2 regions of the Kitasatospora sp. NPDC058046 genome follow, and region 2 is predicted to be linked to the other one. Evidence: riboswitches for the same ligand, from Rfam matches in the RefSeq annotation. Region 2 holds a riboswitch; the other holds the start of a gene.
The links. A riboswitch is a leader RNA that binds a small molecule or an ion and turns the genes downstream of it on or off. The one in region 2 is predicted to bind thiamine pyrophosphate.
Positions count from the first base shown of each region.

Region 1: linked by a shared signal. The riboswitch ahead of thiO (glycine oxidase ThiO) and the one ahead of ACFVU7_RS25525 (cytosine permease) in region 2 are both predicted to bind thiamine pyrophosphate.

Region 1 covers NZ_JBHVRS010000001.1:252,209-257,414, forward strand. Annotated here, with positions in the region: gene ACFVU7_RS01165 (polyprenyl synthetase family protein) at 1-787, shown strand, start outside; gene thiE (thiamine phosphate synthase) at 855-1,508, opposite strand; gene ACFVU7_RS01175 (Rv2175c family DNA-binding protein) at 1,508-1,873, opposite strand; gene ACFVU7_RS01180 (NAD(P)/FAD-dependent oxidoreductase) at 1,926-3,134, opposite strand; TPP riboswitch at 3,218-3,330, shown strand; gene thiO (glycine oxidase ThiO) at 3,334-4,509, shown strand; gene thiS (sulfur carrier protein ThiS) at 4,506-4,790, shown strand; gene ACFVU7_RS01195 (thiazole synthase) at 4,794-5,206, shown strand, end outside.
Region 2 covers NZ_JBHVRS010000013.1:192,086-197,291, forward strand. Annotated here, with positions in the region: gene ACFVU7_RS25515 (ATP-binding protein) at 1-285, opposite strand, end outside; gene ACFVU7_RS25520 (glycerophosphodiester phosphodiesterase) at 713-1,537, opposite strand; gene ACFVU7_RS25525 (cytosine permease) at 1,637-3,055, opposite strand; TPP riboswitch at 3,048-3,192, opposite strand; gene ACFVU7_RS25530 (S1C family serine protease) at 3,459-5,206, shown strand, end outside.

The sequences.
Region 1 (5,206 bases), on a different contig from region 2:
CACCCGCCGCGGCCTGCCCTCGGTCCACCGCCGCTTCGAGGCGCTGCACCGTGACAGCGGCTGGCGCGGCGACCGCGAGCAGTACGGCGCCTCGGCTGCGGTGCTGCTCGGCGACCTGCTGCTGATCTGGTGCGACGAGCTGTTCCTGCGCTCCGGCCTGGAGCCCGCCGCCGTGCTCGCCGCCAAGCCGGTGTTCGACCTGATGCGCACCGAGGTCATGCTCGGCCAGTACCTGGACGTGCTGGAGCCGGTGGCCGGCGACTCGACGGACGAGGGCGCGCTGGAGCGGGCGCAGACCGTCCTGCACTACAAGTCCGCGAAGTACACCATCGAGCGACCGCTCCAGGTGGGCGCGCTGCTGGCCGGCGCCGGGCCGGAGCTGGTCGAGGCGTACGGGGCGTTCGGGCTGCCGCTGGGCGAGGCCTTCCAGCTGCGCGACGACCTGCTCGGCGTCTTCGGGGACCCGGCGGTCACCGGCAAGCCGGCCGGGGACGACCTGCGCGAGGGCAAGCGCACCCTGCTGGTCGCGCACGCGATGCGGGGCCTGCCGGCCGCCGACGCCCGGCACCTGGACGAGCGGCTGGGCGCGCCGGACCTGGCGGCCCCGGAGGTCGCCGAACTGCGCGGGCTGGTCGCCCGCAGCGGGGCGCCGGAGCTGGTGGAGCGCCGGATCGAGGAGCTGATGCGGCAGTCGCTGGCCGCGCTGGAGGCGGCGCCGCTCGCCGACGAGCGGGCCCGTACGGTGCTGCTGGCACTGGCCGAGGCCGCCACCGTCCGCAAGTACTGAACGCACTGACGGGCGGCGACGGCCCCGGGCCGGTCCTGCGGGGTCCCACCGAGACCCGGGACGCCGCTCAGAGCGCGGCGCGCACCCGGCGGGACAGCTCGGCGGCGGCCGCCCGGGGGTCCGCCGCGGCCGTGATGGCCCGCACCACGACGACCCGGCGGGCACCGGCGGCGAGCACCTCGTCCAGGTTGCCGAGGTCGATCCCGCCGATCGCGAACCACGGCCGGTCGGTGTCCTGCTTCGCCGCGTACGAGACCAGGCCGAGGCCCGGGGCCGGGCGGCCCGGCTTGGTCGGGGTCGGCCAGACCGGGCCGGTGCAGAAGTAGTCCACGCCGGGCTCGGCGATCGCCGCGTCCACCTCGGACTCGGCGTGGCAGGAGCGGCCGATCAGCACGTCCTCGCCGAGGATCGCCCGGGCGGCCGGCACCGGCAGGTCGTCCTGGCCGAGGTGCAGCACGTCCGGCCGGGCCGCGTGGGCGACGTCGGCGCGGTCGTTGACGGCCAGCAGCTTGCCGTGCCGGCGGCAGGCGTCGGCGAAGACCTCCAGGGCCTCCAGCTCCTGCCTGGCCTCCAGGCCCTTGTCGCGCAGCTGGACGATGTCCACCCCGCCCGCCAGCGCCGCGTCCAGGAACTCGGCGAGGTCGCCCTGCTCCCGGCGGGCGTCGGTGCACAGGTACAGCCGGGCGTCGGCGAGCCCGGCGCGCGGCGTGTCCGCCGCCATCAGATCAGCATCGCCTGGGCGCGGCGCTTCACCTCGGTGCCGCGGTTCTCCCGCAGCGCCTGGATCGGGCTGCCGGGCAGCGACGGGTCCTCGGTGAAGAGCCACTCCAGGATCTCCGCGTCGTTGTACCCGCAGTCCCGCAGGACGGTCAGGGTGCCGGACAGGTGCTTGACCAGGCCCGGGCCGTCGATGAACGCGGCCGGGACCTGCAGCGACTTGTTGGGGCCGCGCCGGACGGCGATCAGGCCGCCGTTCTTGACCAGGTCACGCACCTCGGTGACCCGGACCCCCCACTGCTCCGAGATGTCGGGCAGGTACATCCAGTCGGTGACCAGGGATTCAATCTTGCTTTCGATCTCACTCACGCCACCAGACTGCCACCTCCGCGGCCCACCGCGCACCAGACCTGCCCCGCGCCTACCCCGCGACGGCCGCCTTCAGCGGTACCGCGGGGTCGGCCGCCCGGGCCGGGTCCAGCGCGGTGCCGCGCTCGATCAGCCGCCGCCCCTGGGCCAGGTCGCGCGGCCGGTCGACGGTCAGCAGCGCGCTCGGCACGCCGTCGCGCAGCCAGAGCACCGACCAGTCGGCGCCCCGCGGGTCGCCGCGCCGGACCAGCTGGTCGCCCTCGGCGTGCCGGCCGGCGTACTGGACCATCCGCCCGAACTGCTCGGACCAGAAGTACGGCACCGGGTCGTAGGCCGGCGCGTCCGCGCCCAGGACGGCGGCGGCCACCGCCTCGCCGGACCGCAGCGCGTGGTCCCAGTGCTGGACGGCCAGCCGGGCGCCGGCCCGGGCCGAGGGGTAGCTGACGCAGTCGCCGGCCGCGAAGACCCCGGGCACCGAGGTGCGCAGCCGCCCGTCCACGACGACGGCGCCGGTCGCGTCCAGCTCGACCCCGGAGCCGGCCAGCCAGCCGGTCGCGGGGCGGGCCCCGATGCCGACCACCACCTCGTCGGCGGGCAGGTGCGAGCCGTCCGCCAGCAGCACCGCGCCGGGCTCGACGGCGGCCACGCCGACCCCGCAGCGCAGCTCGACCCCGGCCTCGGCGTACCAGGCGGCCATCGCCGAGCCGAGCTCCGTCGGCAGCGCGCCGGGCAGCGGCGCCGGACCGGCCTCGACCACCGTCACCTCGCAGCCCGCCGCGCGGGCCGCGGTGGACACCTCGGCGCCGATCCAGCCCGCGCCGACCAGCACCAGCCGCAGCCCGGGGCGCAGCAGCGCGCGCAGCGCCAGGGCGTCGTCCAGGGTGTGCAGCAGGTGCGCCCGCTCGGCGCCGGGCAGGGCGCGCGGCACGGCGCCGGTGGCGATCACCAGCGAGCCGTACGGGAGGTCGCCGCCGTCGGTGTGCAGCACGCCGGGGGTGAGGCCGGTGGCGCGGCGGCCGGTGAGCAGCTCGATGCCGAGCTGCCCGTAGTCGATGTCCAGGGCGGTGGAGTCGGCCTTGCCGAGCAGCACGTCCTTGGAGAGCGGCGGCCGGTCGTACGGCGCGTGCGGCTCCTCGCCGACCAGCGTGATCCGCCCCTGCCGGCCGCCCTGCCGCAGCTTGAGGGCGCACTGCGCCCCGGCCAGCCCGGCTCCGACGACGACCACCCGATCCGTTCCGCTCAGCTCTGCCACGCCCGCCACTGTACTCAGCGCGACGCGGCGGCCTCCGGGCCGTCCGCCCCGCGTACGGGCCTTCGGCCGGGCCGACCCCCGGCGTTAAGGTGGGAGGACCACACGGGAGCCCGGCGGACCGGGCTGAGAGGCGGGCTGACACGGCCTGCGACCGTCCGAACCTGATCCGGGTCATACCGGCGAAGGGAGAAGAGCAGCCTTGTCACGCTTGCCATCAGGCACCCATGCCGACGTGCTGGTGATCGGCGGGGGCGTCATCGGCCTCGCCGTCGCCTGGCGCACCGCGCGGCGCGGGGCGCGGAACGTGATCGTGGTCGACCCCGCCCACGGCGGCGGGGCCGCCGGGGTCGCGGCCGGGATGCTCGCCCCGGTCACCGAGCTGCAGTACGGCGAGGAGCCGCTGCTGCGCCTCGGGATGGCCTCGAACGAGCGGTACGAGACCTTCGCCGCCGAGCTCTCCGAGGCGAGCGGCGGCCTGGACACCGGCTACCGCCGCTGCGGCACGATCGCCGTCGCGCTGGACTCCGACGACCGCGAGGAACTGCGCGAGCTGTACGCCTTCCACCAGCGGCTGGGCCTGGACTCGACCTGGCTGACCGGCCGGGAGGCCCGCAGGCTGGAGCCGATGCTGGCCCCCGCCGTCCGCGGCGCCCTGCACGCCGCGGACGACCACCAGGTGGACCCCCGGCGCCTGCTCACCGCCCTGGTCGCCGCCTGCGGGCGCGCGGGCGTCCTGCTGCACCGCGCCGAGGCCGTCGAGCTGCTGGTCGAGGACGGCCGCGCGACCGGCGCCCGGCTGAGCACCGACGAGACGGTGACCGCCGACCAGGTCGTGCTCGCCGCCGGCCCGCACAGCCACCGGCTGCCCGGTCTGCCCGAGGGGGTGCTGCCCGCGATCCGCCCGGTGAAGGGGCAGGTGCTGCGGCTGCACGTGCCGGAGGCCTACCGGCCGTTCCTCTCCCGCAACGTCCGCGCCGTGGTCCGCGGCCGGCACATGTACCTGGTCCCCCGGGAGAACGGCGAACTGGTCGTCGGCGCGACCACCGAGGAGCAGGGCTACGACACCACCGTCACCGCCGGCGGGGTGTACGAACTCCTGCGGGACGCCCACGAGTTGGTCCCGGGGATCACCGAACTCCCGCTGCGCGAGACCTCGGCCGGGCTGCGCCCCGGTTCGCCGGACAACGCCCCGCTGCTGGGCCCGACCCCGCTGCCCGGGCTGGTCGCCTCCACCGGCCACTACCGCAACGGCGTGCTGCTCACCCCGGTGACCGCCGACCTGGTCTCCGAGTACCTGGTCACCGGTGAAGTCCCCGAGCTCGCAAGGCCGTTCACCCCCACCCGGTTCTCCTCCGAATCCCCCGTCGCGAAGGCCTCCGCATGACCGAGATCGCCCTGACCGAGAACGCCCCGAACGAGAACGCCGTGCACGAGGACGCCCCGACCCCGGTCGCCCCGGCCGAGATCGCCCTGACCGTCAACGGCGAGCCCCGCCGGGTGCCCGCCACGATCACCCTCGCCGAGCTGGTGGCCTCCGTCAGCGCCGCCAACACCGGTGTCGCCGCCGCGCTCAACGAGGCCGTGGTGCCGCGCGGTTCGTGGCCCGGGACGGCACTGGGCAGCGGCGACCGGATCGAGATCCTCACCGCCGTCCAGGGAGGCTGAACCATGGCCGACGATCTGCTGACCATCGCCGGGACGGCCTTCTCCTCCCGGCTGATCATGGGCACCGGCGGCGCCCCCAGCCTGGAGGTCCTGGAGCGCGCCCTGCTCGCCTCCGGCACCGAGCTGACCACCGTCGCGATGCGCCGGGTCGACGCCACCACCCAGGGCTCCGTCCTGGACGTGCTGACCCGCAACGGCATCCGGGTGCTGCCCAACACGGCCGGCTGCTTCACCGCCGGCGAGGCCGTGCTGACCGCCCGGCTGGCCCGCGAGGCGCTCGGCACCGACTGGGTCAAGCTGGAGGTGATCGCCGACGAGCGCACCCTGCTGCCCGACCCGATCGAGCTGCTGGACGCCGCCGAGACGCTGGTCGACGACGGCTTCACCGTCCTGCCGTACACCAACGACGACCCGGT
Region 2 (5,206 bases):
GCGGCCGCCGCGCGAGGTCAGCGAGGGACTCGCGGGCAGCGGCCGGGTGGCCGCCCCGCCGTCCGTGACCTCCAGGGTGAGCACCCCGTCGGCGTGCATCTGCCAGCGGACCAGCACCCCGCCGGCCGGCTCGGCCGGACCCTCGGCGGGCTCCCGGGCGCCCTGCGCGGCGGTCGCCCCGGAGGGGACGCCGACCAGCACCTGCCCGAGCACCTCGGCCCGGGCGCTGCGGCCCAGGGCCGGCAGCGGGCCGAGCGGACGGGCGTACCGACAGGCGTTGCTCAACAGCTCGGAAAGGATCAGAACAGCATCATCGATGACCGGTTCGGGTACCTGCCGGTCACCCAGATCTCGACGCAGTCGGCGCCGTGCGACCCCGACACTCGCTGGGCCGTGCGGCACTGCCATGGTCGATGAAGTCGGCACTTCACGCGCCACCATCAACGCCACCCCCGGACCTCCTTCAGCGTATGCCGAGGGAGAGATGCCCCTTGGTAATGCGTCGGAAACGAGCACCGGACGATCCCGCGAGCCCATTTCGAGTGCGGCGACCGACGGTCGACATCAGGTCATTCCGCGCTCACCCTCCGTCGCCCGGATGCAAGAATTCCGGCAATTTCGCGCGAGGAAGGTTTGACTGCCGACCAGAGTGATCGGATCGGAGGGGTTCGGAGGAGTACGGCCTTCGGTGCGCCGACGGATCACCGGTGGATCACCGGCCGAGCTGCGCCAGTACCTCCGCGGGCCGGTTGGTGATGATCGCGGACACCCCGAGCTCCAGGCAGAGCTCGACGTCGGCCAGCTCGTCCACCGTCCACACGTGCACCTCGTGGCCGAGCTCGCGCAGCCGGGTCACCAGCTGCGGGCGGGCCCGCACCAGCTCGATGCCCGGGCCGGCGATCCGTGCCCCGCCCGGCAGCGGCGAGCCCTCGCGCAGCCGGCCGAGCAGCGGCAGGGTCCGCTCGAACAGGAAGACCCGCCGGTACCGCGGCGCGGCGGCGGCCACCCGGTTCAGCGCGACGGAGGAGAAGCTCATGATCCGGGCGGACGGGCGGTCGCCCTCCCGGGTCGCGCCGATCTTGAACCGCTCCAGGGTCCGCAGCAGCTCGGCCTCCACCCGGCCGCGGAAGCGCACCGGGTGCTTGGTCTCGATCGCCAGGTCCACCGGGCGGCCGCACTCCACCACCAGCTCCAGCAGCCGCTCCAGCCGCAGCACACCGCGCAGCTCCGGGTCGGTGCTGGGGCGGCCGGTCTTCCAGGCGCCGAAGTCGTACGCCTCCAGCTCGGCGAGGGTCATGGCCGAAACGGTGCCCCGGCCGTTGGAGACCCGGCCGATCCGGCGGTCGTGCACGCAGACCAGCGCGCCGTCGGCGGTGACCCGGACGTCGCACTCCAGCGCGTCCGCGCCCTCGTCGAGCGCGCGCCGGTAGGCCGCGAGGGTGTGCTCGGGCAGGGCGTGGGAGGAACCGCGGTGGGCGATCACCTGGACGGGCGGCACGGTGCGCGCCGCCGCCGAGGACAGGTCTGGGCTGGTCACAGGCCCAACGATAGGCGGCGGAGGTGAAGCGCGGACAAAGACGGCCCCAACCTGTGGGGCCGTCTGCGCACCTGCGGGGCCCGCTCGGGCCCCGCTCCGTCAGCCCCGGACGGCGCGGCGGCCGAGCGGGGTGAGCGCCCAGGTGGCCAGGGCCGGCACCAGGAAGGCGAACAGCGAGGCCGAGGTCCACTCCTGCGGGGTGAAGTGCAGCGCCTCCTGGGCGGAGGTCCAGAAGTCCGTCCACCAGCCCGCGACCTTGGTCGGCGCGATGAACTGGTAGACCGCGAAGCCCAGGGCCCACGGCAGCAGCATCAGCCAGCGGGACGGCGCGTCGGCGGAGAGGTTCCAGCCGCGCCGGCCGGCGCCGAGGAAGTAGTCCACCACGAGCACCGCCAGCAGCGGCACGAACACCGAGCCGATCAGGCCGAGGAAGCCGTAGTAGGTGTCGGTGAACTCGTCGATCTGCAGCGCCAGCACGGTGATCAGCACGCCGATCGCGCCGGAGAGCACCCGGCGGTCCACCTTCGGCAGCAGGTTCTGCACCGACATCGCGGTCGAGTACACGTTGGCGAAGGACTGGTCGGTCTCGCGCAGCACCAGCACCAGCAGGAACAGCCAGCCGGCCCAGACCCCGAGGAAGGAGTCGAAGATCCGGTTCGGGTCGCCGTCCGACTGCAGCAGCGCCATCAGGCCGAGCACGTAGCACCAGACCTGGGCGACCGTGTAGCCGGAGAAGCTGCCCCAGAACGCCGAGCGCGGGGTGCGCGAGTGCCGGGTGTAGTCGGCGGCCAGCGGGACGAAGGAGACCGACACCGCGATCATCGCGTCGGTGGCGCCGAGGAAGCCGTGCCAGTTGCCCGCGCCCGGGTCCGGCACGCCCTGGCGGCCCAGCTGGACGGTGAAGTACACCATCGCCACCGCGACCGCCCCGGCCACGAAGCGGCGCAGCACCGCGATCGAGCCCAGCGGCCAGATGGTCAGCGCGGTGGTCAGCGCGCCCGCGAGCAGGACGAACAGCCAGCGGTAGCCGGTGGTGTGCGCGACGGTCTGCGCGCCCGCCGAGATGGTCAGCAGCTCGAAGACGCCCCAGCCGATGCACTGCACGATGTTGAGCACCGTCGGCAGGTACGAAAGCCGGGTGCCGAACAGCCCGCGCAGGTTCGCCATCGCGGGGGCGCCGGTGCGGGCGCCGATCAGCGCGGCCACGGCGAGCATCGCGGTGCCGACCGCCGTACCGATCGTGATCGCGGTCACCGCGGCGGCCAGCGACAGCTCGCTGCCGGGGGCGCCGAGCACGGTGGCGGCGGTGGAGAAGCCGATCAGGCTGACGCCCAGGTTCATCCAGAGCGCGAAGTGGTCCCGGAAGCGCAGCGTGCGCGGCGGTTCGGTGTCCAGGACCAGGGGCGCTTCTACGTGCTCGGCGCGTTCCAGGAGGGCGGTCGCGCCCGGCGCGGGGGCGTTCGCGCCGGAGTCGGAGGCGTTCGTACCCGAAGAAGAGGATGGCGAAGCAGGCGGCATGGCCGATACTCCCTACGCCGGCATTACCCGGACAGGTTCCGGCGGTCAGCGCCCCCTCGAACGTCCGTCACTCGTGTGGCGTACGGTCGACATGCGCACTCTCAGCCTGGTGGGTCCAAGCTCCCGCGTGTCAGTTTGGAGCGCCAGGCTAACCGGCGCGGGTGCCGACGCCCAAGGCCGAGGGCGGGGCGGTCCGCATCGCGGACGCCCGACGGGGAGGGGAGCCCCGGCCGTCGGTACGGGTGCCGGAGCCGGTGTCGGTGCCGCTGTGGGTGCTGACGCCAGTGCCGGTGTCGGTGCCGGCTAAGGATTCTTATGAGTTCTTCAGAGGGGTCCTTACGGCAAACGAATCGACAGTGCGAAAAACTATGGTCCTTGGTTCTGCCAGCTATGGAGGTCGTCCGTGAGCACCGAGCGCGAGGTTGGGCCCACCGGGCCGCAGGGGGAGCAGCCCGCCGGGCCGGGGGCGGCCGAGTCCGCTGCCGCGGGCCCCGCTCAGGGCGGGCACAACCCGACCATGGCGTTCCGGCGGGTGCCCGAGCCGGAGGCGGGCGCGGTCGAGGCCGCCGCCGCCGAGGCGGCGCCGTCCGCCGACGCCGTTCCGGCCGAGGAGGTCCCGGCGGGGGGTGGGCACAAGCCCACCGTCGCCTTCACCAAGGTGCCCGCACCGGAGGCACCCGCCGAGCCCGTGGCACCCGCCGCACCCGCCGAGCCCGCCGTACTCGCCGTCGAGGAGCCGGCCGTCGACCCGGCCACCGGCTACATCGACGCGCCGCCGCCGGTCCTGCCGCCCGTTCCGCCCGCCCCGGTGGCCGCCGCACCCGCCGCCCCGGCCCTGCCGCCGGCCGGCAACCCGTACGCCACCCCGACCCACGGCGTCCCCGCCGCCGGCGCGCACGAGGGGTACGGCGCCGCTCCGGCCGCGCCCGCCGCGCACGGCCACCACCCCTTCGGGGCCGGCCAGCCGCTCGGCGGCTGGGGCCCCACCCACGACTCCACCTCCGGCGGCGCCGGCTACCCCGGCGGCCCGGCCGGCCCGCTCGGCTACCCGGCGGAGTACCCCGGCGGTCCGGGCGGCCCCGGCGGCCCGCGCAAGAAGCGCGGCGGCCTGGTCGCCCTGATCGCGGCCGTCGCGCTGGTCGCCGGTGTGGCCGGCGGCGCGCTCGGCGTGTCCGTCTCCGACAGTTCCGACCGCAGGAGCTCCGCGAACGACCACCGCAGCACCACCGTCCAGGCCAGCGACACCCAGAAGAACGAGCCCGTCCCCGGCTCGATCGCCGCCATCGCGCAGAAGGCGCTGCCCAGCGTCGTCACCATCAAGGCGCAGGGCAACGGCGAGTCGGGCACCGGCACCGGCTTCGTCTTCGACACCGAGGGCCACATCCTCACCAACAACCACGTCGTCGCGCCGACCCTCAGTGGCGGCAAACTGACCGTCAAGTTCGCCGACGGCAGCTCCTACAGCGCCTCGGTGCTCGGCCACGCCGAGGGCTACGACGTCGCCGTGGTCAAGATCGACAACCCGCCCAAGAGCAAGCTGGCCCCGCTGCCGCTGGCCGACTCCGACAAGGTCAACGTCGGCGACGCCACCGTCGCGATCGGTGCGCCGTACGGCCTGGAGTCCACCGTCACCAGCGGCATCATCAGCGCCAAGGACCGCCCGGTGGCCTCCGGCGACGACACCGGCTCGCAGGCCTCGTACATGAACGCCCTGCAGACCGACGCCTCCATCAACCCCGGCAACTCCGGCGGCCCGCTGCTCGACTCCGGCGGCGCGGTGATCGGCATCAACTCGGCGATCCAGTCCAACGCCTCCGCCAACGGCCGGGCCGGCAGCATCGGCCTGGGCTTCGCCATCCCGATCAATCAGGCCAAGTGGGTCGCGGACACCCTGATCAAGACCGGCAAGCCGGTCTACGCCAAGCTCGACGTGCTGCGCAACGACGACTACAAGGGCGACGGCGCGCAGATCCAGACCAAGGACATCCAGGGCCAGCCCGCCGTCACCCCCGGCGGCGCGGCCGACAAGGCCGGCCTCAAGCCGGGCGACGTCATCACCAAGCTCGGCGGCGTCCCGATCGACAACGGCCCCGCCCTGGTCAGCCGGATCTGGACGCACAAGCCCGGCGAGACCGTCGACGTCGAGTACAC